2 linked regions of the Candidatus Puniceispirillum marinum IMCC1322 genome follow. Each later gene encodes a partner of the first gene's protein in a complex. Links are inferred from orthologs where the notes say so. Each region holds a gene or a part of one and is shown on either strand. Other genes may lie near its edges.

Region 1 (15,417 bases):
GCGCCTCGCTCATATTTCTGAACCTGTTGAAAGGTTATATTCAGCTCGGTGCCAAGTTGTTCCTGGCTCATGCCAAGCAAGGTTCGGCGCAGACGAACACGTTTGCCTACATGCATATCAACAGCGTTATTGTTCGTTATACGAAAATTTCGTTCTGTGCGTTCTTCATCTAGATTGGCCATGGACAATAATCTCCTAGGATGATTCCGTTTACACCTGATGAATTAAATTTGTTACTCGCGGTTGTATCGGGCAGGTGCCAATGTTCAAAACTATTAAAGTTTATACTAATTTACTTTTTTGACTGCCTGGAAAATAACCCTTTTAAATATACGCGTCCAAGGCAGATAAAAGTGCCTGAGCAATACCCGACTCGAATGTCGAGTGTCCGGCGTTATCAACAAGTTGCAACTTAGCCTTTTTGCCCCAATGATGCGCCAAACTAGCAGCTGTCATCGGCGGGCAAATCACATCATGTCGGCCTTGTATTATATCGATTGGTAAATGCTGCACAAGCTTGATGTGATTCATGATATGCCCATCAGGCATAAAACAACGATTCATAAAGTAATACGCCTCAAGCCGCGCCATGGTCAATGCCGATTTTCCACTGACATAACGTTGTTCGGCGCGCAAGGTCGAACAGGATGTTTCGTAGGATGACCAGCTATTCGCTGCCGGTTGATGGACCATATTATCATCACTCATCAGGCGATGATAATAATTCTCTAACAGGTTGCCACGTTCATTCAGCGGCAGAAAATTGACAAAACGTGCATGCGCTTCGGGAAAAAAACGTCCCATTTCGTAGAGAAACCAATCCACTTCGGCGTCACTACCCAGAAAAATGCCCCGCAGAATCAACCCCTGAACATGTTCCGGATAGGCGATGGCATAAGCCAATGCCAAGGTGCTGCCCCATGACCCACCAAACAATAGAAACTGATCAATGCCAAGCTGTTTGCGCAGTGTTTCAATATCTTCAATTAAATGCAGGGTTGTATTATCGGCAGTTTCGCCCAATGGGGTTGATCGGCCTGATCCACGTTGGTCAAACAAAATTGTCCGAAACTTATTTGGATTAAACAGCCGCCGGTGAACTGGCGAAATGCCGGCACCTGGCCCCCCATGCAAAAACAGAACCGGAATGCCATCAGCATTGCCACATTGTTCAAAATAGATTCGATGCTGTTGCTGTTCCAGCCAGCCTGTTTGAAAAGGCATAACCGGATCGAAAAGGTCAATGTCCTGAATAAACGCGTTTGTCATCACTTGATGTTGATCATTCTCACCATTTACATAGCTAACAGCAGGGCGGAATAATACGCCACAACCAAAGGACGTTACGCGGCCTCAGCCATCATATCTTCGAGTTTTAATGCCGCCGCATCCTGATCAATCTTTTCAATCGCAGCATATTCACGCGCCAGACGCTCTAGCGCGGCCTGATACATCTGTCGCTCCGAATAGGATTGTTCAGATTGATTTGTTCGCCGGTGCAAATCACGGACAACCTCGGCAATCGAAACTGGATCACCTGATTTGATTTTTGTTTCATATTCAGCCGCCCGACGCGACCACATGGTCCGGCGCACGCGCGCTTTGCCCTGCAAAGTGGTGATAGCCTGATCCATTTGCTTGCTTGAGCTAAGCGTCCGCAGTCCAAGTGTCTTGGCTTTTTCCATCGGCACACGTAATGTCATGCGATCCTGTTCAAAGCGTACCACAAGCATTTCCAGTTCAATGCCCGCAACTTCACGTGTTTCGGTTCCAAGAATTCTGCCAACACCATGGGTTGGATATACAACAAAATCGCCTTCTTCGAAGGCGGCGTCTGATTTACGTGCCATTTTGTTTCCCTAATGTCTGCCATGAGACAATTGTAGCCATGAGCCACTAAGTTATATCGATATACAAAATCCATATGCTGTCCGGCGATGTGCAAACCAACCCTCTAGGGCCAGTCAAACCAACATTGCCAAGACAACATTAAAATTTATCCTGTATGTGCAGACGGTATTATACACAAATCTGGCTCATATGACAATTGCATCTATATACGACGTCCGCCGCATCAATCGCCGCATCCAGAAATCAATATATTTGTTATTAACTGGATCATGCCACAATGACTGGTACTGGAAGATTAACTAGCTTTTGGGTTGTCAGCTGTTACTAGTTACCTTTTCCCGGCGCTTTGGTAAAATATTTATCAAATTTACCAGTTTCGCTTTCGGCCGCTTTGGCATTCGGCATTTCATCAATCTTTTGACCGATATTTGGCCAGATTTCAGACATGTCACGATTTAGATCAAGCCATTTTGTGGCTTCTGGCTCACTATCAGGCAAAATAGCTTCGGGCGGACATTCAGGCTCACAAACACCGCAATCGATACATTCATCTGGATGAATGACCAGCATATTTTCACCTTCATAAAAACAATCGACCGGACATACTTCGACGCAGTCGGTATATTTACAATTGATACAGTTTTCATTGACGATATAAGTCATGTCGGTCAATCCCGTAGGCTTAGTGCTATTCTGCTGTGGTGTTTACAAGTGGCTAAGATGTAGCCTAGATAAGATTAGGCTTCAAGACCCAGACGCGCGCGGGCGCTATTTGCCGCATGTGCAGAGGCGACATCATCAATATAGAGCAAACCGGCAAGCCGCCGCATGAGTTGGGCTTCGTAATCATGCAACACGCCATCAGCCAGCACCACCATCCAGATCATTTCCATGATAATAGCGCGTTCTTCGGCATCGGTATCATTGCGGATCTGGCGGGTAATGCCAGAAATCTCAACACGATCATCATAGTCTTGACGTGCTTTCTCGATCATTTCGTCAATGACATCCGGTGTCATCGATAGCTGGTGTTCAAGCGCGGTGGCAATTGCCATACGCTCGGCATCACCAAGTGTACCATCGGCCATTGCCGCTTCGATCAAAAGTCCGGCAACCGTTGCCGCCCATTCGGAATCATCATCCGGCGTTTCGGCAATTTCATTATAGGTTTTTACCCAGCTTGTTAGTTTATTCAGCATCTAATCCTCGTCTGCCAGATGAATGGCTTTTAATTGATCGGTTTCGCGGCGCAGTCTTTTGGTGGGGCGGCCGCTACCCCTTGTCCGGTTTTCAAAATCGCGTCCGGTTTTATCAACAGTCTTGGCTGTGACAACAGGCGGCGACAGATCATTATAAAGCGTAACCGCTTCGCTTGCTGGCCCACGGCGTTGTCCCAGCGCCACAATCTCGATAACCCGCACATCATTCTGTTGCACAAAGGTCAATATCTGTCCCACCACCACCGCGCGATGCGGCTTGTTCATGACTTCGCCATTCAAGCGCAATTTGCCGCTGGCAATGAGCCGTGTCGCCAAACTGCGGGTTTTGAAAAAACGCGCATACCAAAGCCATTTATCTAGCCGAAGGGCCTTTGTATCATCCGCCAATGGATTGTCTTTCAATCAGCCATCAGTCCTTTAGTTTCAGATTTGCAAGCACCGCAAAGGGCGAATTCGGATCTGCCTGTTTTTCGGCTGGACGCCGGTTTTGCGGTTGATTTCGAGATTGCTTTGGTGGCCGTTTTTTGGCCCCGCCCCTGTCAGATTTGCTGCGCCCTTGCTGCGCTTTTGCGTTTTTGGGCTGGCCGTTACCGCGATCTGCATCGGCTTTGGTATCCGCATGCGCACCATTTGATGTCTGTTTGGCACGGCTAGGTGTGCGTTGAGGGCGGGCTTTGCGTTTACGCTCAAATAACTGGATCGCCGGTTTTTCCGGATCTTCCGATGCTTCTTCACCCACAATGACACAACCAAGATCAAGCAACATCGCGCCCATCTGTTCACGCGTTGCCCCGGCCAGCGACAGCATGTCCTCAGTCAGTTTGAAGCTACCAACACGCGCGGCGGTGCGCACCAGCATTGCCACACGCTCAACCATATCAACCCGCATCACACGACCACCAAGCCGGCGATAACCGACCGCCAGCCAGAAATTATCATCAACGCCTTCAGGTGCATCAATGGCAACGCGGCCTGCGGGCGGCTCGGCGGCAAAATCATTGCTGGACAGAAACCCCTGATCCAGATTCCAGAGCAAAGCACGTAAAGCAATCGGCGCTGGCTTCAGCATTTCCGGCATATAAAGGCTTTCAACGCCAAAGCGGATGCCTAGACGCGCCAAACGTGGCTTGTCAGCCTCATGCATTGCCCGCGTCAGATGCCCCACTTCGGCTGTCGGTAGCGAACCCAAACGCTCGAACAGCATATAGGCAATGCCTCTGGCCGCACCAGTCAGACCTGTGGGCGCTGACGGCGTTGCGTCAGCAGCTTCAGAAACATGCGCAGAAACGGGCGCAGAAACGGGCGCAGAAACGGGCGTAGAAACGGGCGCAGACGCAGAGTCTGATACGGCTTCTGCTTTCAAATCCGAATCGGCTGAAGCCTCGCCTGCCGAAGCCGAAGGCACTGCTTCAGATGACGGCGGTGCTTCATTGTGTTTTTCTGCTGGCTCAGCAATTGTCATTGACGGCGCTGCATCTGGTGTCGCCAGAATGGTCAATCGGCCAAGCACTGTATCAATATGTGCATTAATAAAATCGGTCAGGCGCGCCACAAGACGTGTTGTCTGGTCAATCGAAAGAAGGTCACTGCTCAGCAGTTCAGTACGCGGACTATACAGGCTGTCGCCCTTGACCAGTCGCGCCACTATGGATTCACGCCAGCTGATATTGCCCTTTTCATCCAATTTGAATGCCAGATCAGCCGATCCGGTAAAGGCACGAACACGGCGCTCTATTTCATCGGGAAGTCCCCGGCGGGCGGCGGCCAGAATTGTTGCCTTTTCTTCGCCCTCGGACAAGGTCGGCATGAAGACAAACCCATCAAGCTGTCCTACATTTTCACCTTCGACAAGAACCGTACCGTCGGCCTTAACTGATGCCATCAAATTCTTAGTTTCCTTCAGTCTTCTACTCAAATGGGCCGCGCGTTTATCAACAAATCGCTCAGATAGTCTTGAATGCAGACAATCAGACAAGCGATCCTCAATTTTACGAGCACGATCCTGCCATTCTGCGGGGTCATCTGTCCAGTCAGAACGGTGCGTAATGTAAGTCCAGGTACGAATATAAGCAAGCCGCGTCATCAAAGTGTCAATATCGCCATCAAGCCGATCAAGCTGGGTCATCGCTTTGGCCACCATATCCGTGCCAAGCACACCATCCTCGACCAGCGCCAGATAGATCGATGCGAGCATTTCATAATGATTTTCATTCAGGCTCTGGCGAAAATCGGGAATGCAGGCGACCTCCCATAACAGACGTACCTGCCGCGCACCCGACACGGCGTCTTTGATCTCGGGACGACCCGCCAGCGCCAGAAGCGCGCGATGATCCAGCGCATCACCTTTACGGAACAAAAACGGTAATGGCGGCGGCGCTTCGAGTGATCCAAGCAGCATATCAACCGAGGCAAAATTGAGATCACGGCTTCGCCAGTAAAAGGCTCGCAAAGGCGGAAAACGGTGCTGTTCAATCGCTTCGATCAATTCAGGTTCCAGCGCGTGACATCCATCGGTGACGCCAAATGTACCATCATTTATATGCCGTCCGGCACGTCCAGCGATCTGTGCCATTTCCGAGGCAGTCAGCTTGCGCATCTTGCGGCCATCATATTTGACATCAGCCGCCAGCGAGACATGCGACAGGTCAAGATTGAGCCCCATGCCAATGGCATCAGTCGCAATCAGGAAGTCAACCTCGCCATTCTGGTATAATTCGACCTGTGCATTGCGCGTACGCGGGCTAAGACGCCCCATGACAATGGCCGCACCACCGCGCTGACGCCGGATGAATTCAGCAATCTGATAGACATCAGCCGCCGAAAAAGCCACCACCGCCGCACGCCGTGGCAAACGGGTGAGCTTTTTGGGGCCACTATAGGATAGTTTCGACATACGCTGGCGGTAATCGATCTTGGCATCGGGCAATAATTGCCGCAACAGGGGTGCCGCCGTTTCTGCGCCCATGAACATCGTTTCAAACAGACCGCGCGCATGAATGATCCGGTCGGTAAAGACATGACCCCGTTCACGGTCGCCAGCAAGCTGTATTTCGTCAACACCCACAAATTCAAAACGCCGGTCAGGCAGTTCCCCTGCTCCATCGCCAAGTGCCGACAAAGTCAGAGATTCTGGCATCGATTCAACGGTCGCGCAGATATAGCGCGCTGATGCCGGAATGATACGTTCTTCGCCTGTTATCAAGCCAACTTTGGCCGCACCAAGCCGCGCCACCAAGCGGTCATAATTTTCACGCGCCAAAAGCCGCAGAGGAAAGCCAATGATACCACTGGCGTAACCTGTCATCCGTTCAAGCGCGAGATGCGTCTTGCCCGTATTGGTTGGCCCAAGAACCAAAGTTACATTTTCGGCTGAACGACGCGCCATGGAAATATCGACAGAAACTAAGTTAGGAACAGATTAGACATATTCAAACAGGCAAAGCCTACAGGGGTTTAAGCATTTGTACATGTGAAATCGGTTATAGCCCTGAACAAAACCCCGCCGGAAATGCCAGCGGGGTTTGATAGCTTGTCTCAAATGTAAGACTTTTGGTTATGATGCTGGTTTAGGCCGCGGCCAGTTGACGAAGAACGTAATGCAAAATACCACCATTTTTGAAATAGGTGGCTTCGCCATCGGTATCGATTCGTGCCAGAAGCGTTACAGACTGACTTTTGCCATCAGCACTTGTAAAGCTCGCCTGCACTTCCATGCCTGCCGAAATGCCGCCAGCAAGGCCAGTCAAAGACACACTTTCAGTTCCATCAAGACCAAGGCTTTCGCGGCCGACGCCTTCAGGGAACTGCAACGGCAGAACACCCATGCCAATCAGGTTGGAACGGTGAATACGCTCAAAGCTTTCGGCAATCACGGCCTTTACGCCCAATAGGCGCGTGCCTTTGGCCGCCCAATCACGGCTAGAGCCCGTACCATATTCCTTGCCGCCAATGACAATCAGCGCCGTGCCTTCATCAGCGTAACGCATTGCCACATCATAAAGCGGTGCCACATCACCCGACGGCACATGCTGGGCAAAACCGCCGGTAGTGCCTGTTGCCGCCATGTTTTTCAGCCGGATATTGGGAAAAGTGCCCCGCATCATGACCTTGTGATTGCCCCGACGCGAGCCAAAGGAATTGAAATCAACCGGACGCACCTGATGCTCGGTCAGGAAGTCTGCCGCTGGCGTATCACGGGCAATCGAACCTGCCGGCGAAATATGATCGGTGGTGATCGAGTCGCCCAGCAAGGCCAATATACGGCCATTTTCAATATCGCTGGCACCAGCTGGTACATCGCGGCTCATGCCTTCAAAATAAGGCGGATTCTGCACATAGGTCGAACTATCATCCCAGTCAAAGGTGAGGCCAGCCGAGGTCTTGATCGCCTGCCATTCGGCGGTACCCTTGAACACGTCTGCATAGCGTTCACGGAACATTTCAGCCGAAATGACCTGATCAACAACCGTACGGATATCGTCATTTGATGGCCATAGATCGCGCAGATAGACATCATTGCCATCTTTGTCCTGACCTAATGGATCATCATTCATCACCTTGCTGACCGATCCGGCAAGCGCATAGGCAACAACCAAAGGCGGCGAGGCCAGATAGTTTGCCGCAACATGCGGGCTGATCCGGCCTTCAAAATTCCGGTTGCCCGACAATACCGACGTAACCGTCAGGCCACCCTCTTCAACCGCTTTGGCAAGCGGCGCGGCAATGGGGCCCGAATTACCGATGCAGGTTGTGCATCCATAGCCGACCGTGTGAAAGCCAAGCGCATCAAGATGCGAGGTCAGACCCGCCTTATCAAGATAGGCCGACACCACCTGACTGCCAGGTGCCAGTGAGGTCTTAACCCACGGCTGAACTGTCAACCCGCGTTCATGTGCCGCCTTGGCCACCAGGCCGGCGGCAACCAGAACCGACGGGTTCGAGGTATTGGTGCAAGACGTGATCGCCGCAATGACGACATCACCATCGCTGAGGCTGTAATCTGTACCGTCAATGGCAACTGATTTAGGCGCTGTCCGCCCTGTGGATTCGGCAAGCGTAGCCGCAAAAGAGGCCGCCACATCCGGCAAAGCCACACGATCCTGCGGCCGTTTTGGGCCTGCCATTGATGGCACAACCGTGGCAAGATCAAGCGACAATATGTCGGTGAAATGCGGATCAGCTGCATCGCTGGCACGCCACATGCCCTGCGCTTTGGCGTAAGCCTCGACAAGCGCTACACGGTCATCATCACGACCTGTCAGACGCAGATAGTTCAGAGCCTCATCATCGATTGGGAAAAAGCCACAAGTCGCACCATATTCAGGTGCCATATTGGCAATTGTCGCACGATCCGCCAAAGATAGCTGATCCAGACCAGGGCCAAAGAATTCGACAAATTTGCCAACAACGCCGCGCTTGCGCAGGGCTTCGACAATCATCAGCACCAGATCCGTCGCTGTCGCGCCTTCGGGGAGTTTGCCATCAAGACGGAAGCCGATCACATCAGGCACCAGCATCGAAATAGGCTGGCCAAGCATGGCGGCCTCGGCTTCGATACCACCAACACCCCAGCCCAATACGGCCAGACCATTGACCATGGTCGTGTGGCTGTCAGTGCCAACAACCGAATCCGGATAGGCAACCGTTTCGCCATCTTCATCGCGTGTCCAGATTGTCTGCGCCAGATATTCAAGATTGACCTGATGACAGATACCTGTTCCCGGCGGCACAACGCGGAAATTATCAAAAGCACCCGCGCCCCAGCGCAAAAATTCATAGCGTTCCTTGTTACGGGTGAATTCTAGCGCGGTGTTTTTGGCCGCCGCGTCAGCCCCGCCTGCATGATCAACCATGACCGAATGATCAATCACCAGATCAACAGGTGATAGCGGATTGATTTTTTCAGGATTACCGCCAATCGTTCCCATCGCATCGCGCATGGCTGCCAGATCGACAACTGCCGGAACGCCGGTAAAATCCTGCATCAGAACGCGCGATGGACGAAAGGCAATCTCGCCGCCCTCGCCGCTTTCAGCCCAGTTTGCCAGCGCGCCGATATCGGCGGCCGTGACCGAACTTTCGTCCTGATTACGAAGCAGGTTTTCCAGCAAAACCTTGAGTGAAAATGGCAGACGTGCCAATGACGGATAAGTCTCGGCAAGGCTGGCAAGCGAGTAATAGCGGTATGTTTTGCTGCCGACAGTCAGATTAGCACGGCACGCGTCACGCAATGTCTTTGACATGGCGGTTTCCCCTTTACGGTTGAACTTCACAAATAACAGAGCTGGCCAGCATGAGGAGCGCCTCAACGCGGTCACCCATCTTATAGCGCGTTTCACTTAATTTTTCCAGATGGAATTTTGGAAAACCTCTAGACCAAAGGCTGGTTTGACAGGTAAACATGCGGCATGGCTAGTGATGCGGCATCTATGAACGGGCAACCGGGGAACGTACAACCGGGGCTTTGGCTTGACGCGGTGACGGTTCTGCGTGGCATCAGGCCGGTCATTCATGAATTCAGCAACCATCTTGATTGTGGCCAGCTTGGCCTTGTGCATGGCGCCAATGGCGCGGGTAAAACAACCTTGCTACGCGCGATTGCTGGACGGCTTCCTCTGGCAAGCGGTGCAATCACATGCACAGCAGGTTCGGGCAGGCTAGTTAACGGCGAAGAGGCGCGGCTTTATGTGGGGCATCAGGATGGCCTATCCAGCCAGATGAGCGGGCGTGAAAATCTGCATAGCTGGGCGGCGATGACTGGCTATGGTGATGCACAGCGGATCGAGGCAGCTCTTGCGGCGCTTGGCTGTCTGGGATTTGCCGACAGCATGGTGCGGCTGTTGTCACGCGGACAAAGGCGACGGCTGGCACTGGCGCGGTTGAGGCTGGGCCCGAAAACGGCCTTATGGCTTCTGGATGAGCCGAATGTAGGGCTTGATGATGATGCACGCACAGCGCTGGATCGCATCATTTGCGCGCATATAGACAATGGCGGCATGGTGCTGGCAGCAACGCATCTTGATCTGGGTGCAACGCTTGGCAAGACACGGCAGATATGGACGCTAGGACACAAGGCGCATAAAGATGCATAGTGTTTACGCGCAGATAAAACGTGACCTTACCATCGCCTGGCGTAGCCGACAGGATGTCGCTGTCATGCTGATTTTCTTTGTTATCATTATCGCCTTGTTTCCGCTGGCTTTTGGCCCGTCGGCGGCAACGCTAGAGCCACTGGCCGTACCGATCATCTGGATCGCGGCACTGTTGTCGATTCTGGCCGGATTTGACGGGCTGTTTGCCGATGATGTGCGTGAGGGCTGGCTTGATCAGATCAGCATGCCAGTCATCAATGAAACACCTGGCGACCCTCCAACTGGCGGGTTTTACCAATTAGGGCTTTATGCGCTGGCCAAGGCGGTAGCGCATTGGGTAAAAACCGGCGTGCCTTTATTGCTGACAACACCTTTGATGGCGATCATGCTTGCCATGCCACTGCATCAACTGGGCGCGTTACTGGTGGCACTGGCTGTGGGAAGCTGTTGCCTGACCTTGCTGGGGATCATAGGCGCGGCATTGGCGCAAGGCGCACGGCGCGGCGGCGGGTTGATGGCCTTGCTGGTTCTGCCTCTGGCCGTACCCGTTCTGATTTTCGGGGTGATGGCATCACAACCTGATATGACCATGCCCGGTACCTATATAATCGTAACCCCGCATCTGATGTTATTGGCGGCACTGGCGTTGCTGTTGCTGGCACTGGCACCGCCGGTGGCGGCGATGGCGCTGATCGAAAGCGACGGGGGTAGCGGATCATGAGGCTAGACATTGCGATTTCAACAAAAAGGGCTATATCACACGGGCATGTTTGATTTTCTGGCAAATCCGACGCGTTTTATGCGCATCGCCGACTGGCTGTTTCGCCCGCTGTTATTGATAACAGCGGTGACGATGGCCTATGGGCTGTATCTGGGATTATTTGCCTCGCCGCCCGATTACCAGCAAGGCGAAACCGTGCGGATCATCTATATCCATGTGCCCGCTGCATGGCTGGCTTTGTTTGGCTATGTTGGGCTGGGATTATGCGGCCTGTTCTATATCGTCTGGCGGCATCCACTGGCAGATATTGCGGCGCGTGCGATAGCGCCTGTTGGGGCGATGTTTGCCTTTCTGACACTGGTTACCGGTGCCTTATGGGGTAAGCCCATGTGGGGCGCATGGTGGGTCTGGGATGCACGATTGACCTCGATGCTGATTCTGTTTTTCTTCTATCTGGGCGTGATCGCATTGGCGAATGGCTTTGACCGCCCTGAGCGCGGTAGTCGCCCCGCCGCCTTGCTGGCGCTGGTTGGGTTGATCAATGTGCCGATTGTTAAATTTTCGGTTGATTGGTGGCATACATTGCATCAACCTGCCAGCATCCTGCGCAGTGGTGGCCCCGCCATTGATCCGTCAATGCTGACGCCGCTTATTCTGATGCTGATTGCCTGTCATGGCTATTTTGCTCTGGTCGTTATTATGCGGATGCGGGCGCTGATCACCGCACGGCGTATCGCCACGCTTGCCTTAAAGCGCCTTGGCAATAATGGTGGCATATCATGAACAGCCTATTCGAAATGGTACAATTTGGCGGGTTTATCTGGGCCAGCTATGCGATTGCCGCGCTGGCACTTATGTGGATGTTTGTGGCAAGCTGGGCAAGGGCAAGAACGCTTGCTAAAAAACTGCGCGCAATGATGCAAGAAGATGCCAGTGATAACAACGATAATGACAAGATCACATAAGATATTGCTTACAGCAATCTAGCTGGAACGCCGACGGCCACCCCGCCGACGGCCGCCTTCAAGCGCAGGGGCATCTTGTGCTGTCAGAATGCGTTCAGGCAATGGAACCATTGCCGACAGTTTGGCATAGGGATCGCTTTTGTGCGGGATCGCCATCGCCTTGACGAAATGATCCTGAAATGAGGGCTCAATCGCGGTTTCGATTTTTTCGATATTGCGCACGGTCTGTTCAATTTCAGCGCGAGCACCTTTATTCAGCAAGGCCATGCGCGCACCTGCACCTGCCGAATTACCTGCCGCCCTCACATTTTCAAGCTCGCAATCGGGGATCATACCAAGCACCATGGCATATTTAGGGTCAATATGCGTACCAAAGGCCCCCGCCAGCACAACCTTGTCGATATGGTTGATATTGATCTTATCCATCAATAAACGGAAACCAGCATATAGCGCGGCTTTGGCCAGCTGGATCGCGCGTACATCATTCTGGGTGACGGTTACATTGTCGCTGACACGATAGCGGAATGTACGGTCATCAGCCTCAATGCGCGGGCTGATCAAAGCTTTGCCACCATCAATCACACCATCCATCGTGATGATGCCGGATAAATACATTTCACCCAGAATTTCAATGATTCCCGATCCGCATATGCCGGTAATGCCAGTGGATTTTACCGCTTCGTCAAAGCCATCTTCATCCGACCATTGGTCAACGCCGATAACGCAAAAGCGCGGCTCCAGCGTTACCGGATCAATACGCACCCGCTCGATCGCCCCGGGAGCCGCACGCTGGCCAGATGAAATCTGCGCCCCTTCAAAGGCAGGCCCTGTTGGCGAGGATGCGGCCAGAAGCCGGTCACGATTACCAACGACAATCTCGGCATTGGTGCCCACATCAATAAGCAATGTCATTTTATCGGTTTTCTGCGGCGCTTCGGCAAGCACGACACCGGCGGCATCAGCCCCAACATGCCCAGCAATACATGGCAGGATATAGGCGCGTGCGCCCTGGTTCAAAGCAAGGCCAAGGTCGCTGGCTTTCAGACTGAGGGCGCTATCAACAGCCAGTGCAAAGGGGGCACCGCCAAGCTCTAGCGGATCAATGCCCAAAAGCAGGTGGTGCATAACCGGATTACCGACCAGAACAATTTCGATCACGTCATCACTCGACATGCCAGCCTGTTCGGCGGCACCATCAATCAGCTGCTGCAAGCCTGCGATGACAGCCTTGGTCATTTCAGCAGGCCCATCAGGATTCATAATGCCATAAGACACCCGACTCATAAGATCTTCGCCAAACCGAATTTGCGGATTCATCGCGCCCGTTGAGGCAAGTACCGCGCCCGTTGCCATATCGCAAAGATGCGCCGACATGGTTGTCGAGCCCACATCGATAGCGACGCCAACGACATTTTCTTTCAGCCCCGGCCAGATGCCTGTTATGTGACAGCCATCACGCAAGGCAACGGTCACATGCCATTTGCCCTCGCGCAGAACAGGCTGTAACTGCTGAAGGATATGTAAATCACAGGTGATTTCACCTGATACACGATCTGGCCATTGCTTTGCCAAAGCTTCGGCCAGACGACGAAAATCACCAGATGGTTCATGCATATCGGGTTCGCGCACCTCGACAAGGCATAGCCGCACAACTGGATCCATTTCGATCTGACGTTCATCCGCCGCCTTGCGAACAAGCTGGTTATGCACCTGGCTTTCAGGTGGCACATCGATCACCGCATCGGCAAGCAGGACAGACTGACATGATAGCCGCCGACCATCAGCCAGACCGCGTTTATCCGCATAACGGGTTTCAACCGCCGTTACCGCACCAAGACTTCCAGCCCCTGAGACGATACCATGTTTCGCAAATTCACCAGTACCAACATTAATCTGGCACCGTCCACACATCGCCCGGCCACCACAAACAGAGTCTATATCAACACCAAGTTCGCGCGCGGCCTGCAGCACAGTTGTTCCCTGCGCGACTTTAGCCTGACGGCCTGATGGCGTGAAAACAACTTTGATATCAGTTTTGCCGTTCAGGTTTGCATCGGGGACATCGGCGACGGTTGGATCTGTGCTCATATAGCTTGCCTAACATAATTGGGCATACCCTTAGGCACTCCGGCTACGACGTGTCTGACGACGTTCGCGACCACCAGATCCTGCGGCAACCGGTTCACGAAAACGCTTGATCCAATTACGACATTCAGGGTCATTACCATTCATAACATTTGCACCCATTATACCCGTCATTTCTTCAGAATGAAGCGGATTCATGATCGCCGATGTCATGCCTGCACCTGCTGCCATCGATAAAAAGGCAGCATTCATGCCATGCCGGTTTGGCAAACCAAAGGAAATGTTGGAAGCCCCGCAGGTTGTGTTCACCTTAAGCTCATTACGCAACCGAATAATCAGGTCTAGTGCCGAACGCCCCGCCATATTGATGGCGCCAACCGGCATGATCAGCGGATCAACAATGACATCTTCGCGCGGGATACCGTAATCCTCGGCGCGCTCTACAATCATTTTGGCAACCTCATAACGAACATTCGGATCTTCGGAAATGCCGGTTTCGTCATTCGAAATTGCAACAACAGCCGCACCATATTTCTTGACTAGCGGTAAAACAACTTCAAGACGCTCTTCTTCGCCTGTTACCGAATTTACCAACGGCTTACCTTTATAAACAGATAGGCCAGCTTCAAGCGCGGCAACAATCGAACTATCAATCGCCAGCGGCACATCGACAACATCCTGAACCAGCTTGATTGACTCAGCCAGAATGGCCGGTTCGTCAGCCATAGGGATACCCGCATTCACATCAAGCATCGTTGCGCCAGCTTCAACCTGTGCCACGGCATCTGCAATAACCCGCGAATAGTCACCAGCCGCCATTTCGGCTGCTAGTAATTTACGACCTGTTGGATTGATCCGCTCGCCAATGACGCAAAAGGGCGCCTCAAAACCAATGGTAATTTCCTGTTTATCGGATGAAATAAGTGTTTTGGTCATGTGCCTAACTTTCTAAATATGGCTTACCAATTCTAGTGTTAAATTTTTGTAGCGTTGGAGTGTTTCTAGCTTTTGTTTTTTTTCGACAGTAAATGATATTAGGACACACAAAAGAAAGCCGAAGACAATCAGCTGTATCAAATCAAGCAACAATTCTTCCGTCATCAGATTGTCGCATTCATCAGAACATCTAGATTCGTTTATTAGGCTGATTTACGCGCATCACTGGTAATATTGTCTGACCTGAAGTTTGCATGAATCAAATTGTCTTTCAAAGGTTGAATACCAAGTGCCAAACAGACATCGCGTGTTATAAATGGCTTGTTCAAAGTGTAGAAATGAAACTGATCGACACCTTCATCCATTAAATCGACACAAATATCAGTTGCCACGACAACCGATAATATATCCTCTACGTTGTTTCGCTTTGCCATATCAAATTCATGCGCCAGACTATCTGGAATGCTGGCACCACATCGGGCAGCAAATAGTTTGGTCTTTTCCCAGTTTTCGATGGGAAGAATACCTGGCACAATCGGTGTATCAAT
Region 2 (15,205 bases), 370 kb from region 1 along the record:
CCTGAATGGTCGCTTGGTTTTGCCATCCCTCTGACATTCATCGCCATAGTGGCCCCCGCCATCAAGTCCCGTGCTGATCTTGCTGCCTGCATCACCGCTGGCACCATCGCTATTACAGGCCAAAATTTACCTTTCAAAACATGGATCGTTCTGGCGGCCATAGGCGGAATTGTGGCTGGCTGGAGCGTCAAAACTGTAACGCGGCGCCCACGAAGGCAGGACGCCGGAGGGCCGTCATGATCTGGTTTGTTATCATCGCTACTGGACTGATTAACTTTGCCACACGCATTAGCATGTTCTCGGGCTATTCTCCCAAACAATTACCGAACTGGCTTGAAGATGCGCTTAGCTTCGTGCCGATAGCCGTTTTAACCGCAATCATCGCACCGGCGGTGCTGTTTAACGATGCCGGCATGATCTCGATCGTCGATAATACACGTTTTTATGCGGCGCTTGTGGCCATAGTCATTGCCCTGATTACACGTTCGGTTTTGGCCACGATTTCCTCAGGTCTGATGATATTATGGGCACTAACCTATTCCGGTTTTTAGGGTTTCAAACAGCTCTGGCCTTTGGCCGCTGCCTACACATGACAAAATAACAAAGCACCATCATGACAAATACCGCCATAATCGCGCTTATATAATATATTTTGAAAGTGCCCAGATACTCCTTGGTGACGCCGCCAAACACATTGCCAAATACCGCACCGATACCCAGCATTATATTACCACCTGCAAAAATCTGCGTGGCTAATACGGCGTCATATACCTTACCTATATAGGTGGGAATGAGCGCTGGCACCGAATAGAAACATAGACCGAACCCGATACCGGCCCCGATGAAATAAAGTGTATCATGGTGCAGAATCAAAAACACATTCGCCGCGATCAAACAAGCCAAGGCCACGATTATGACATTACCAATGCCAAAACGGTCAGACGCCATCCCCATTACAATGCCAGCAAACAAACCTGTTGCCCCCATCGCCACCCACGCATCACGGGCAATTTCGGCTGAATATTGCAATTCATCGCGGATAAATGGAGACAGGTAATTCTGAAAAGGCTGCATGGTAAAACCAACAAAGAACAACAAACACCACAGCATCATAACATCACGAGACAGCAATGTGCCAAGCGATACAGACTTGGATTGCAAATCTTGAGGCGCTATTGATGCACTGATCTTTTTTTCAAGAATATTCATGTGCCAAAGATATACTGCCGATAAGCCAACAAATATCAGACAGCCTAAGCCAACTGTTATCACCCCTGCTCGCCAGTCAAAATTATTTATAAAATAGGGGGCAATAGATCCGCTGGCAAATGTACCTATTCCGGCGCCCGTTCCAACCGCACCAAAGGCCTTACCCATATGCGCCTTGGAAATAAAGCGGGCAAAAACGCCAACCATTGGGGCCCATGAGACAATGGTCGCAAATCCAGCCAAAAACATGCACAGGCCAACCATCCAAGGCTGTTCTGCATATCCCAACCCAATCAGACTCAATCCAGTCAGCGCAACAGCTAACACCACAAGACGACAATTACCAAACAAAGGGGCTAACAGATAACAGGTCACACCACCAATGATCAGACCTATCTTGCCGCCTGCTGTTAAAAGCCCAAGATAGTTATAATCAAAACCGATTTCCGCCTGGATGTCAGGCAGAAATGCGGAAACAAGATCCAGACCGAATCCAAATGAAATGGCCAAGAACAAGCCAAAAATCATCACCAATGATGTTTGTGCCACTGTGCCCATGACACGCTCCAGAAGTTATGATCCGCTACTAACCTCTAGTCTGGACTCACATATAATCATAGTATTGGATATTTGATGACTGTGGCGCAAAAGCCCGTAATATCAAATCACAATCTTGTGAACATACTAAACGCCGGCGGGGTTATCCACATCATTGCCCATTTCGGCAAGGTCCTGATAACGATCACCAATACGATGATGCGGACGTCCGGTCGTTGCGCCGCCAAGTGCTACCAGAATCTCATCAGGTCCTGGCGCGTCGCCAATTGCAAATTGCAAAGTCAGATAATGTGACCGCCGTCCCGCATCGATTTTATCCATCATCGGAATGGTAATGGCGGTATTGGCTGGGCCGCGAAGATTGGTAAAGCTTAGATAAGATTTTGCCCCTACCGCTTCACGGTAGAAATTGCCAAAGCGTAGGGTATGGGTCACGCCAGACGCATGTTCAATCTCACCATTCATGCCCACAATTGCTGCCTTGCCGTAGGCTTCGATTTTGTCGCCACCACCTGCCATGTCAACAACACGCGCACTAAGCATCTCTCCAATCACGGGGGCTATTGCCTGAATACCGGGGCGCAAATCATCAACAAATTGTCCTGCCCATGGATTTGTAAATACGGCTGCCGCCGCAAACATATGCCATGGCTCAGCAACCGCCTTAAACCCTTCAATGAAGGTGGTGTCTTCATAGGTGACGATTTTACGGATTTCGGGCTTGATGATTTTATTGGACATGGTGAACCTATCAAATATGTGAGTTGCAGATTTTTTGATTGTTACTAATGGACTGGTGCTTGCCCGAATTATTTCAATGATGCACTTTTGGCAAATATATCACATTTTTCAGCCAGAATAACATCAAGATTGCTGATGCCACCTTCGGAATGCGTTGTCCATCTCATCTGTACCTTATTATAGACATTTGACCATTCAGGGTGATGGTCCATTTTATCAGCCGCCAAAGCAACCCGTGTCATAAACCCAAAAGCCGCATTGAAATCGGTAAATTTAAACGTTTTTTCAAGACCTATGTGATCATCACTTATACGCCAGACATCAAGCGCATCTAATGCCTTTTCAACAGCGTCCTTATTTAATTTTTCAGCTTTTAGAGCCATGGATAGACTTCCTTTCATCCGGTGAGGGTCACATGATAGTCACTGGGTGGGGCGATGTGCCAGCGCAAAATAGCACCTCTATTCACATAGCTTTTTCATGGGTATGATATCAATATGAAAAAAGAGCTTTTGATCGTCGCCCATGCACCGTCAGATAATACGGCAGCGCTATCGCGCGCCGCTTTTGATGCCGCAAATAACTACGCGCCAGATGATCTTATGGTTAGGCTTTTATCCCCCTTTGATGTCCAAGCCAAAGACGTAATAAAAGCCGACGGCGTTATTATTGGCACCACCGAAAATATCGGTTACATGGCGGGTGCAACCAAAGATATGTTTGATCGATGCTATAATAACTGGATTGATATATGCGCTGGCAAATCTGTCGGGGTTTACATTCGCGCTGGCCTTGATGGCACCGCAACCACACATGCGTTAAACAGTATTCTCACAGGTTTGAGATGGCGAATGATGGCACCGCCATTGGTTCTTCATGGCACTTGGAATCCGGCTTTCATCGATGACGTTGCCGAATTATCACTGGGTATGGCTGCAGGCATGGATGCTGGGATTTTCTAGCCTTACATAATTAATGCGAATGCTTTTTCTTGGTTTTTGAGTCAGTTGACATACCACCAATATCGGCAGGCTTCTTGACCATGGCATCCTGTTTTTGCGTACCTGCCTTTTCAAAAACAAGCGTGACTGACAATGTCTGTCCAACAGCTAACGTATCTTTTAGCCCCATGAACATCAAATGCAGACCGCCAGGTTCTAAAGCCACATTACCATGTGCGGGCACTTCAACCCCGCCCATGACATGCCGCATTTTTGCAATGCCATCGACATTGGTCATTTCATGAATCATTGATTTTTCGGCAAAGTCGGCTTTTACAGCTACAAGGCGGTCGGCTTTCATTCCATGATTGGCAATTGTTAGATAACCCGCCGTTGCCGACATGCCTGGCGCAGTGGCACGAATGGCAATATCACTTATCACCAGTTTTCCAACCTGCATGTCTGCATAGGCCATTTGCATGCCAAAGACCGAAACAAATAATAATACAAAAAATTTGCAGATTAGGCGCGACAGAAAAGCGGGAACCAAGCTGGACATTTATTGACCTCTTATAGACGATGCTTAGGAAAGATTTAGAGATTTGACGTCAGCAATGGTTTGCAATCCAAGCTGCGCCATGACATCACGCACTTCTTCAAGCAAAATATCTGCGGCATGATCACCACCTTTTTTACCTAAAGCGGCTACTGCATACATAAAGGCACGACCAATCATTACAAAATCTGCGCCCATTGCCAGCGCGCGAACAACGTCAAGACCTGATTGAATGCCGCTGTCAACAATCAACGGTATATCATCGCCAACAACGGCACGAATGCCGGCAAGTTGGGCAAGAGGCTGTGGTGCTGCATCAAGTTGTCTGCCACCATGATTTGAAATAACAAGCGCATCGACACCCATTTTCACAGCGCGTGCCGCATCCTGACCATGCAAAATACCTTTTAGAATAAGCTTGCCTTCCCATTCGGCGCGAATATCTGCCAGATAATCCCAATCAAGCGACCCGTTTAGCTGTTCGCCAATAAATTTGGTTATTCCCATGGCGCCATCATTCTTGGCATAAGGTTCCATATTGCGGAACCGCGCGCCGCCATTTAGCAAAGTACGAATTGCCCATTCGGGACGCATCATGCTTTGCCACACAACCTGTGGGCTAAAACTCGAATTACCGCGACTACCCAGCGGCGCACCAGCAATCCGCATACGCTCACGGCGGCTTGGTGAAGGCACATCGGCAGTCAAAACAATATTCTTAACACCGCAAGCACGAGCCCGGCTCAGAAGATCTTTCATCAATTCACGATTGCGCGGGGCATAGAGTTGAAACCATGTCATATCGTCAGCTACTTCACTCACACGCTCAACCGAGTCGCTGGCGACAGTGCTAAGCGCATATGGAAAGCCGTTGCGCTTTGCCGCCGCGCCCAAGATCTGTTCAGCACCTGGCCAGATCAGCGAGGCAAGGCCAATTGGTGCCACACCAAACGGCGCCTTATAGGTTTTGCCAAATAATGTAGTGCTGATATCAGCATCAATCCGGCCACGCAAAAATTGAGGTGTGAGCTGAATAGAATCGAGAAAGGCACGGTTTTCATCGCGCGTCGTATCATGCCCTGTTCCTGAGTCCAGATAGGCAAAAACAAATTTGGGAATACGGCGCGATGCGACTGGGCGCAGATCGCTTAACCGTGGATAGCGATTCATTAAGTCCATAAAAACCTCAGGAGCAAATGCTCACAATAACAAGAGATGTTCTTTTACGCTTTTATTTTTGGGTTTTCAAATATGCGATCACATTTTGAATGTCTGACTCCTTCTTCAGACCTGCAAACACCATTTTAGTGCCTTTAAGGAATTTTTTAGGTGCCTTTAAATAGGCCGTTAAAGTGGCCTCATCCCAGATAAGTCCGGACTCACGCATCGCCTTTGAATATTTATACCCCTCTATCGAACCGGCTTTACGCCCAATGATATTGACAAGATGCGGGCCTGTCTTATTCTTTTCTTTATCGGCATAGTGGCAGGCCTTGCAGCGCTTAAACACTTTTTCTCCATTGGCAACATCATCAGCTATTGCTGATGTCCCGAAAGAACAGAGCGAAATAGTTAATACCAGTTGAAACAAAACTTTCTTTAACCGCATGAAACGACCTTTAGCTAGAGCATGCCGCACGCCTATTGTAAAAAGCTGATGAAGCGTGATTTACATTCGAATTGTTACAATGCCTTGCTTTGGATTTCAACAGCAAGCACTTTCATGCGCCATCATGCCGCTATTTTGAACGGGTGAATATCTTGCCAAAACTGGCGTTTAGGCATACCAATGCCCATATCCTAGTGATGGAATTAACCAGGGGCTTTTGATGGTACCAAAGCGCAGAAGATTGATAATTATTGCGTCATACGCCGCTTTGCTAGGGGTTGTTGTCACACTTACGCTGACAGCATTGCAAGATAATATCGTTTTTTTCTACACACCCAAAGAGATTGCTGAAACCAATCTTGGCCGTGACCAGCAATTGCGGCTTGGCGGCATGGTGAAAAACGGCAGTCTCGATATTGTAGGTCTAGACTCAAAATTTGTTGTCACCGACGGGGAATATGACATAGCTGTCACATATGGTAATGCGTTGCCCAGCTTGTTTCGCGAAGGCCAAGGCGTTGTAGCCGAAGGACGCATTATTGATGGGGTTTTTATGGCCGATAATGTTCTTGCTAAACATGATGAAAACTACATGCCTGCCGATGTTGCCGAAAAATTGAAAGAACAGGGTGTCTGGCAAGGTAGCGAAATGGAAACAGGTGACGCACAATGATTGCTGAAGCTGGTCATCTATTTCTGATTATCGCGTTTGCGCTGTCGGTTTTGCAAATCTTTGTGCCTACCTATGGGATCGTCAGTCATAATCCTAAAATGGTTACCGCAACCTCGACGATCACACTTATATCTTGTGGTTTCGTAATGGCTGCTTTTCTGGCGCTTATGTATGGGTTTATTACATCAGATTTTTCAATCGCGTTGGTCGCTGAACATTCACATTCGTCAAAGCCAATGATCTATAAAATATCAGGCTTATGGGGTAATCATGAGGGTTCATTGCTATTATGGATTCTGATCCTGTGCTTATTTGCCGCCGCTTTGGCCGCAGGCTTCACATCAATGCCAGCAATATTGAAAGCCCGCATTCTGGGCGTGCAAGGTGTGATCGCCACCGCCTTTATCGCCTTTAGCCTGTTCACCTCAAACCCCTTTGCGCGGCTTTCACCCCCTCCCTTTGACGGACGTGGTCTCAACCCTGTCTTACAGGATCCCGGCCTCGCGATGCATCCGCCAATGCTATATATTGGTTATGTGGGATTGTCATTGGCCTTTGCCTTTGCTGTCGCCGGATTGATCGAAGGGCATATTGACACATTATGGGCACGATGGGTGCGCCCCTTTATTCTGGCCGCATGGTGCGCATTAACGCTAGGCATCGGGCTAGGCAGTTGGTGGGCTTATTACGAGCTTGGCTGGGGCGGTTGGTGGTTCTGGGATCCGGTAGAAAACGCCTCGTTAATGCCATGGCTTGTTGCAACAGCTTTGCTTCATTCAGTCCTGGTGCTTGAACGGCGCGGCGCGCTAAAAAGCTGGACTATTTTGCTAGCTATTTTGGCTTTTTCATTGTCACTGCTGGGCACATTTATTGTTCGCTCAGGCATTCTGGTATCAGTGCATAGTTTTGCCAGCGATCCCTCGCGTGGCGTGTTCATTCTAGCCATTTTGATGGTGGCTATAGGTATTCCACTAGCGTTATTTGCATGGCGCGGCCCAAGACTAGCTAGCTCTGGTGACTTTGCCATCATCAGCCGTGAGGGCATGCTGATAGTGAATAACCTGTTGCTGGTGTCATCAACAGTTGTTGTTCTGACAGGCACATTATATCCGCTAGCTTACGAGCTTGCCAATGGTGGCAAAATTTCAGTCGGGCCACCTTATTTCAACGCAACATTCAATCCGCTACTGGCACTCATGGCAATCGGCATGGCCATAGGGCCACTGTTTGCCTGGCGCAAGCAGTCATTGGGTCGGCTATCGAAAATATTCACGATCATGGCATTAGCCGTTTTGATTGCAATGATCACCTATGTCTTTGCCCTGCAACCGGCTGGCGTTACCGCTATTGCAGCGGCGGGCATCATTATCTGGCTGGTCGCTGGTATCATTGCCGAAATAGCTGTTCGCGTTCAGCTTTTCAAAGTACCGCTTGCCCATAGCTGGCGACGTTTCACAGGTTTGCCCGTTGCTACACATGCTGTCACTCTAGCGCATTTTGGCTTCGCTTTATTCCTGTTTGGTGCGGTATCTGACAGCTATCATCGAAGTGAGACTATCACCCGCGCCACAGCCAACAGCATGATTGAATTACCCGATACTGTTATGGGACAAGGCCGCTATTTTGAATTTGCAGGCGTCGAGGCACGCGAAGGTGCCAATTATGTCACCCAGACAGCCCTGCTTCATCTGTATGATAAGCACGCGTCAAAACTTGATACTTTAACGCCTGAAATACGTCGCTTTCCTGTCGAACAGCAAACCACCTCTGAAGCTGCCATAAGAAGCCGTCTTTCAGGTGATCTATATGCCGTACTTGGCGATGGTAACGAAACGATTGGCTGGACTTTGCGCATCTATCAAAACCCCTTCATCGGATTTATATGGATCGGCGCGATTGTCATGGCGCTTGGTGGTGGGCTGGCTATGCTTGGTGGCCGTCGCCTCGAAACCAAAAATGGCAGTGCATCATGAACAGGGCAACCTTCATCATCCCCTTATTTGGGTTTTTGCTGGTCGCGCTGATCGCTGGCTGGACATTATTGGGTATGCTTGACGGACAGCGTTCGGATAACCAACTACCCTCAGCCTTGCTCAACAAACCGGCGCCCACAACTATTCTGCCCGATATGGCTGGCAACAAAACCGACCTTGGCCAATTTAAGGGTCAGCCAGTTTTGGTAAATTATTTTGCGTCTTGGTGCGCGCCCTGCCGCGCCGAGGCACCAGCCCTTGGGCTTTTATCAAAGCGTATTGATATTGTCGGCATCGCCTATAAAGACCGTCTTGAAGATACAAATAAGTTTCTGGCTGAATACGGAAACCCCTTTCGTGCCATTTTAGTTGATAAAGATGGCATGACCGCGATCAGTTGGGGTGTTTATGGTGTGCCCGAAACCTTTATTCTTGATGCAAACGGCACCGTATTATTTCGCCATGCAGGCCCCGTTACCCGTACGGTTCTGGAACAGGATATTGAGCCAATTCTGGAAAGTCTGGGGCTATGATACGCCAATGGCTCGCGCAACTGCGTTTTATCAAATTGGCGCTGATTGGCGTGCTTTTGATGGGCGCTCTTGTTATGCCGATTGGCCCATATCAACAGCAGGCCTTGGCGATCACTGCCGAAGAAAGGCTGGATGATCCAGCGATGGAAATGCGCGCTCGTGATATCGGGCGTGAATTACGATGTCTTGTGTGCCAGAACCAGTCAATCGATGATTCTGACGCGGAACTGGCGGTTGATCTGCGCAAACTTGTCCGCCAACGTCTTGTCGCCGGGGATACGGATGCTGAAGTCATTGCGTTTATACGTGAACGTTATGGTGATTTTGTCTTGTTCAAACCGCCTGTATCTTCATCTACATGGCTTTTATGGGGCGCCCCTATCATTGCGCTTGGCCTAGGTGTGCTGATTATCTTTACAGCACGGCGCAAAACCAAGCCCGAAACAAAGGTAACTGCTTCGGCAGATAAAACCGAGAGAGCGCAAAACCCTGACGCCAGGATATCCGGACGGTTTGATCCGGCGATATTCATCATGGGCGCCGGTGCCATTGCGCTTGTTCTCGGCATTTACGCCATAATAGGGCGACCTGATCTGCCTGATCAGCCGCTGGCCGCACGGCAAGCAGATATTGCAAAGGAACGTGACAACCTCAAGCAAATGCGTACTGCCAGCATTGATGCGTTGCAAAAGGCGCAAGAGGCAACAGCGGCCAACCCTGATGACATAGCTAACTGGCTGGATCTGGCTGACAAGGCGAGCATGCTAAATGATTATGAAACGGAATTATTTGCCCTTGGCATGGCACTTGAAATAGCACCAAACTCTACGCCGCTTATGGCCATTCAAGCCGAAGCCATGGTGCGCGCTGCAGAAGGTCAGGTTACATTGCCTGTGCGAGAACGTCTGGCCGCCATTCTGGAACGTGACCCAATGCAACCAAGGGCGTTGTTTTTGACGGGTCTTGCCGCCTATCAGGATGGCCGAAAAGGTCTCGCCCTCAATATATGGAAACAGCTTCTTGAAAGCTTGCCCAAAGATGCACCTGTAATACCAATGCTAGAAGCGCAGATAGCTGCCATCAAAGCCGAAATGTAACGCTATTTTTGAATATCGTTCGAATCGTCATCTTTATAATCTAAATTCTGTGATGGCGCCGCTGCGGCTGGCATAGGGGCAGATAATGTCACATCAACGTCACGCGCCTTTTCCCTATAGACCATATAAAGGCCACCTATCAAAATCAGCCCCATCCCGATCCAGGCGCTCGTTTCCGGCCATTCATCCCAGATCAACATGCCCCAGAAAATACCTGACGGGATCGCCACATATTCGAACGGCGCAATGACCGACGCTTCTAAAACGCGATAGGCATGTGCTGACGTTACAGACAGCAATAAAACCGAAACTCCACAAATCAGAATAAACAGATAATCCATCAGGGACAGCGACGCTGGCGCACGCAACAGAAAATCGATCGTTGGATTATCACTATCCGGACGCTGCATGAATATATTCATTATCAGTAGCAAACCACCAACCACGAGATAGCAAATTTGCTGGACTGATACCATCGTGGCCAGATCACCCATGCCACTAAGCCGCCGCGTCCATATCTGGCAAAGTGCATAGCTTAATGCCGACAGCACAACCAGCAATGTTTCCGGACGGAATTCATCACCACCAGGCTGAATAATGACAATCATACCCACCAGCCCAATCAAAACGGCAATAGCACGATGAATACCTATGGTTTCTCCAAGAATTGGCACCGAAAGCAAGGTGATGAAAAGCGGCGATACAAAGAATATCGAAATGGCTATGGCCAGTGGCAAACTACCAAGCGCGGCAAAGAAGCTAATCATCGCCACCACAATGCACATGCCGCGTCCCACAAACAGCCAGAACACATGTGCTGGTAGCTTAAACATTTTGGATATGCCACGACTGACAAGCATAACAAGTATAATTGAAAATATCGCCCGCACGAACATGATCTGACCAAGCGAAAGATAAACGCTCATCAACTTTATGAGAGCATCATTTATCGGAATAACACCCATACCAAAGGCAAATAGCGCAAGCACAATAACGGGCTTATTAAAACTATCCTGCCACATATCAAACATCTCTCTAACTTCGGATTTTCCGACGATTAATGTCCTCTATCAGCAATTTCAATTCTGCGAAAGCATCAAATACAATCAACATAAACTCCGATAACCGGCATATCTTGCTATTGAGAATTCAGATTGAAATTAAACATGTCTTGAGGCAGTGTGTTCACATAAATTCATACCTCAGATCTAGCCCATGCAGGATGTAATCTGTCTTACCAGAAATAGGGTGTATTGATGACAATTCTCAAAGGTTCATGCCATTGTGGTAACATTCAATTCGAAGTCCATACCGGGCTTCGTGATATTGTAAAATGCAACTGCTCGCTTTGTAGCCGCAAAAATGCGCTTATGGCACAGGCGGAACCCGAGGAATTTGTCCTTGTGTCAGGTGAAGATAGTTTAGGACTATATCAGTGGAATACCGGGGTGGCGCGGCACTATTTCTGCAAGAATTGTGGCATCTATACGCATCACTGGCGGCGAAGCAAACCTTGCTTTGCCTATAACGTTGCCTGTATTGAAGGGGTGGATAAAGATAATATAACTGAATTCACTCAGGTTGATGGGCGAAGCTTCTCCGTCACCAAAGAAGATTAAAACACCCAAAGCGGTGCACATTAAATTTATCATAAGCAAAAGCGTGGAGCATAGGCATGGCGTTACAGAAAAATTTCATTGCGGGCGAATGGCTTGAGGGCGACAGTGCCATCGAAAACCGTAATCCGTCTGACCTGGGCGATATTATCGGCACATATGCCCAGGCTAGTCAGGCACAGTTGGATATGGCTTTTGAAGCGGCTGAATCCGCCCAGAAAATCTGGGCGAAAACTGGCCTTGAAGCCCGGCAAACAGCCCTGATGAATATTGGCAATGAACTGATGGCGCGAAGCACTGAGCTTGGCACTCTATTGAGCCGAGAAGAAGGAAAGCCATTAGCCGAAGGCAAAGGCGAAGTTTACCGTGCCGGACAGTTCTTTACCTATTACGCCGCAGAAACATTACGGCAAATGGGTGATACAGCCGACTCTGTGCGCCCCAATATTGAAATTGATGTTCGGCGTGAACCCGTGGGCGTTGTAGCCATCATCAGCCCATGGAATTTTCCGACAGCCACGGCCGTCTGGAAAATTGCACCTGCACTGGCATTCGGCAATGCCGTTATCTGGAAGCCAGCTAATCTGGTGCCAGCTTCGGCGGTTGCCCTTGCCGAGATCATCGCACGTCAGGACTTACCAAAAGGTCTGTTCAATCTGGTGATGGGACCAGGCAGTAGCATTGGTCAGGCACTTGTCGAAAGCACGGCGATTAACGCCATCAGCTTTACCGGTTCGGTTGATGTTGGCAAGCAGATCGCCACGTCGGCAATTGGCAACCTGACCAAAGTTCAAATGGAAATGGGATCAAAAAACGCATTGGCTGTCATGGAAGATGGTGATCTTGATCTGGCTGTCACCTGTGCGCTTGGCGGGGCTTTTGGCGGCACTGGCCAGAAATGCACCGCCTCCTCCCGCCTCATAGTGCATGAAAAAATTCACGATGAATTTGTCGAGAAACTATCAAAGGCGACCTCGTCGATGGTTGTGGATCATGCGCTTAAAGACGGCACCCAGTTGGGGCCAGTGGTCAGTGAAACGCAGTTAAACGAAAATATGGCTTATATTGATCTAGCAAAAAGCGAGGGCGGTGAAATTCTATGTGGCGGCGAACGCGTAACGCGCGAGACCGAGGGCTATTACATGACCCCGGCCTTGGTAGCCAATACCAGCAATGACTGGCGTATCAATCGCGAAGAAATGTTTGCACCCATAGCTTGTGTTATCAAAGCGGGTACATATGACGAAGCTCTGAACCTTGTAAATGATACGAATTTTGGTCTGACCTCGGGGATCATCACAAAGTCACTTGCACGCGCAACACATTTTCGTCGTAACGCCCGCACTGGATGCGTTATGGTCAATCTAGCCACAGCCGGTACCGATTATCATGTTCCCTTTGGCGGGCGGGGCGACAGCTCATACGGTCCAAGGGAACAGGGTGGTTACGCCGAAGAATTCTACACCACTGTCAAAACATCCTATATTGCATCAGGAACGCCGGAATAATCATGCATCGCATCGATAATCTACAATATGCCAACTGGTCTGAAAAAATATTCCGCCAAATGCGTGAAGGCAATGTCGATGCTGTTCATGTGACGATTGCCTATCACGAAACCTTTCGTGAGATGGTCGCCAATGTCGAAAAGTGGAATCTATGGTTTGAACGCTTTCCAGAGCTTATTTTCCATGGCAAGACAGGGGACGATGTCCGCCGTGCAAAAGCCGAAAACCGTACCGCTATCTTTTTCGGCTTTCAAAATCCCTCACCTATCGAAGACGATATTGGGCTGGTGGAAATATGCCACACACTTGGCGCACGATTTATGCAGCTTACCTATAACAATCAATCCCTGCTGGCTACCGGCTGTTATGAAGATGAAGATACCGGCATCACACGGATGGGACGTCAGGTTATCAAAGAGATGAATCGCGTTGGGCTGGTGGTTGATATGAGCCATTCTGCCGAACGATCAACGCTTGATGCTATAGATGTGTCCGAACGCCCTATAGCCATAACTCATGCTAATCCTGATTTCTGGCATCCAGCCAAACGAAACAAGTCTGACGATGTGTTAAGAGCACTAGGTGCGTCCGGCGGCATGCTTGGGTTTTCGCTGTATCCACATCATCTGAAAGATAAATCCAACTGCACGCTTGCTAGCTTTTGCGAGATGATTGCGCGAACAGCCGATTTGATGGGTATAGATAATATCGGTCTTGGCTCGGATTTATGCCAGGATCAGCCAGACTCTGTAGTTGAATGGATGCGCGTTGGCCGTTGGACAAAAGAAATCGATTATGGCGAAGGATCAGCCTCAAATGCAGGCTTTCCCCCTATGCCAGAGTGGTTTGAAGATAATCGCCATTTTGGTAATATTGAAGCGGGCTTGATGGCTCATGGCTTTTCGGCGACAGAAACCGCCGCTATCATGGGAGAGAACTGGTTGCGGTTTTACGATAACAATTTTGGTGCATCAGACGTTTAATATTTAACAGGGTCTATCATGGCAAAGACTGTTACGGCAAATAACCAGACACATATACCGCTTCGGGCAGGTAACGATGTCATGCGTCTTGCGCGAATGGGGTCTTTCCATCAAAGCAGGCTCAGCTTCATGCGGGTCTTGCTCCGGCGCCTCAAAAGCGAAAACTGGACATTCACGCGCCCTATCTGGGACATTGATGCCAATGGTGTCGGCGTTGCCACATACAGTGCTATTGGCCCCCAACGTACCTATACATTGGTTGCGTTTGCCCATGATCTGCCTGATGAGTTGAGGTCTGACCGGGTTATTGCCGAAGCATGGGATGCCACATTCAGCTTGCATGACGGGGATGTTAGTAAAGCCGACATTGAACGGTTGAAACAAAATGTACCTCTTCAGGAGGCAGGCCGCATTTCAGATGATGAGTTGGTTTTGTCCCGGGCAAACAAATCCGTCAGACTGTTTGATTATGTTCGTGACTGCCTTGCCGCTGGCACCCAGCCAGATCTGGCAAAGATAGAACCCATCGGCTATCTCATGCGGACAAGTGCCGTATATGGATCTGGAAAGTTTGGTGCTGCAGATCGGCACGCATGGGCTGACCGCCCTGAATTCGCAGGGTCTTTTCAACCCGAATTACTTGCCGTATGGCTGATACGTGCCTTTACCATAGACATGGTTGAACATATGGCCAAAATTCAACAGCCTGATACAGCCGTGACACTCGCCCCTGATATCCGCCGCCGGTTTGGTGTTGGCAATTCTACAGGCCTTGGTATGGCACCATTTCTGATCAATCATCCGGCTCTGATCCATGCGTGGATAAATGCCCGCGAAACAGCATTAGGACGGGTGCGGGCAATAGCCTCAACTGACACCGTGACATTGGCGCATTTTATATCGCTGGTGAAACGTGCGGCTATAAATGCTGATGCGTGGCAGGTAGAGCATCCATATCAAAATTCAAAAACCGAAGGCTTGCGCACAGACCTGTCCAGCCTTACTGCATATATGCAAACTTTTGACTCTGATCAGGCCTATCCATGGGATGTGATTTATCTGTGGGGAACCGATAATCTGACGATTGAAGGCCAGGAACAACTCGTATCGTTGCTCATCGAACCCTTTGGTGATCTTGTCGATGATCTTGCCAGCACCATGTCTGCTGATGAAACAACCCGCCATATCATTGACGGAACCCAGACGAT

Evidence for each region.
Region 2: the proteins of ccmB (region 1) and ccmE are in contact, whole or in part, in a solved structure (PDB 8CE8), measured with the Escherichia coli proteins. The link is inferred for Candidatus Puniceispirillum marinum IMCC1322 from one-to-one orthologs.

What each region holds. Positions count from the first base shown.
Region 1 is NC_014010.1:1,142,985-1,158,401, forward strand. What follows is about bases 9,021-12,018. They hold ccmB (heme exporter protein CcmB), read left to right. Parts: upstream 9,021-10,154; coding sequence 10,155-10,883; downstream 10,884-12,018. Other genes in these bases: acnA (aconitate hydratase AcnA), read right to left, coding at 9,021-9,313; ccmA (heme ABC exporter ATP-binding protein CcmA), read left to right, coding at 9,479-10,162; SAR116_RS05505 (heme ABC transporter permease), read left to right, coding at 10,929-11,666; ccmD (heme exporter protein CcmD), read left to right, coding at 11,663-11,848; SAR116_RS05515 (ASKHA domain-containing protein), read right to left, coding at 11,867-12,018. In the rest of the region: SAR116_RS05455 (helix-turn-helix domain-containing protein), read right to left, coding at 1-182; pip (prolyl aminopeptidase), read right to left, coding at 325-1,269; SAR116_RS05465 (CarD family transcriptional regulator), read right to left, coding at 1,344-1,850; ferredoxin FdxA, read right to left, coding at 2,176-2,514; SAR116_RS13225 (tellurite resistance TerB family protein), read right to left, coding at 2,589-3,050; SAR116_RS05480 (Hsp15 family ribosome-associated heat shock protein), read right to left, coding at 3,051-3,473; SAR116_RS05485 (helicase-related protein), read right to left, coding at 3,481-6,456; more of acnA, read right to left, coding at 6,638-9,020; more of SAR116_RS05515, read right to left, coding at 12,019-13,936; SAR116_RS05520 (methyltetrahydrofolate cobalamin methyltransferase), read right to left, coding at 13,967-14,869; SAR116_RS05525 (methylenetetrahydrofolate reductase), read right to left, coding at 15,073-15,417. UniProt on the Escherichia coli protein: Required for the export of heme to the periplasm for the biogenesis of c-type cytochromes.
Region 2 is NC_014010.1:779,923-795,127, forward strand. Bases 4,775-7,560 are described here. They hold ccmE (cytochrome c maturation protein CcmE), read left to right. Parts: upstream 4,775-5,834; coding sequence 5,835-6,287; downstream 6,288-7,560. Other genes in these bases: SAR116_RS03805 (alpha-hydroxy acid oxidase), read right to left, coding at 4,775-5,184; SAR116_RS03810 (c-type cytochrome), read right to left, coding at 5,237-5,614; SAR116_RS03820 (heme lyase CcmF/NrfE family subunit), read left to right, coding at 6,284-7,560. Also shown: SAR116_RS03770 (AzlC family ABC transporter permease), read left to right, coding at 1-240; SAR116_RS03775 (branched-chain amino acid transport AzlD family protein), read left to right, coding at 237-551; SAR116_RS03780 (MFS transporter), read right to left, coding at 556-1,767; SAR116_RS03785 (amino acid synthesis family protein), read right to left, coding at 1,894-2,493; SAR116_RS03790 (4a-hydroxytetrahydrobiopterin dehydratase), read right to left, coding at 2,577-2,891; SAR116_RS03795 (flavodoxin family protein), read left to right, coding at 3,006-3,470; SAR116_RS03800 (copper chaperone PCu(A)C), read right to left, coding at 3,481-4,008; more of SAR116_RS03805, read right to left, coding at 4,033-4,774; more of SAR116_RS03820, read left to right, coding at 7,561-8,260; SAR116_RS03825 (DsbE family thiol:disulfide interchange protein), read left to right, coding at 8,257-8,793; SAR116_RS13910 (cytochrome c-type biogenesis protein CcmH), read left to right, coding at 8,790-9,890; SAR116_RS03835 (DMT family transporter), read right to left, coding at 9,893-10,921; SAR116_RS03840 (GFA family protein), read left to right, coding at 11,147-11,509; SAR116_RS03845 (aldehyde dehydrogenase family protein), read left to right, coding at 11,566-13,014; SAR116_RS03850 (membrane dipeptidase), read left to right, coding at 13,017-13,997; SAR116_RS03855 (hypothetical protein), read left to right, coding at 14,016-15,205. UniProt on the Escherichia coli protein: Heme chaperone required for the biogenesis of c-type cytochromes. Transiently binds heme delivered by CcmC and transfers the heme to apo-cytochromes in a process facilitated by CcmF and CcmH.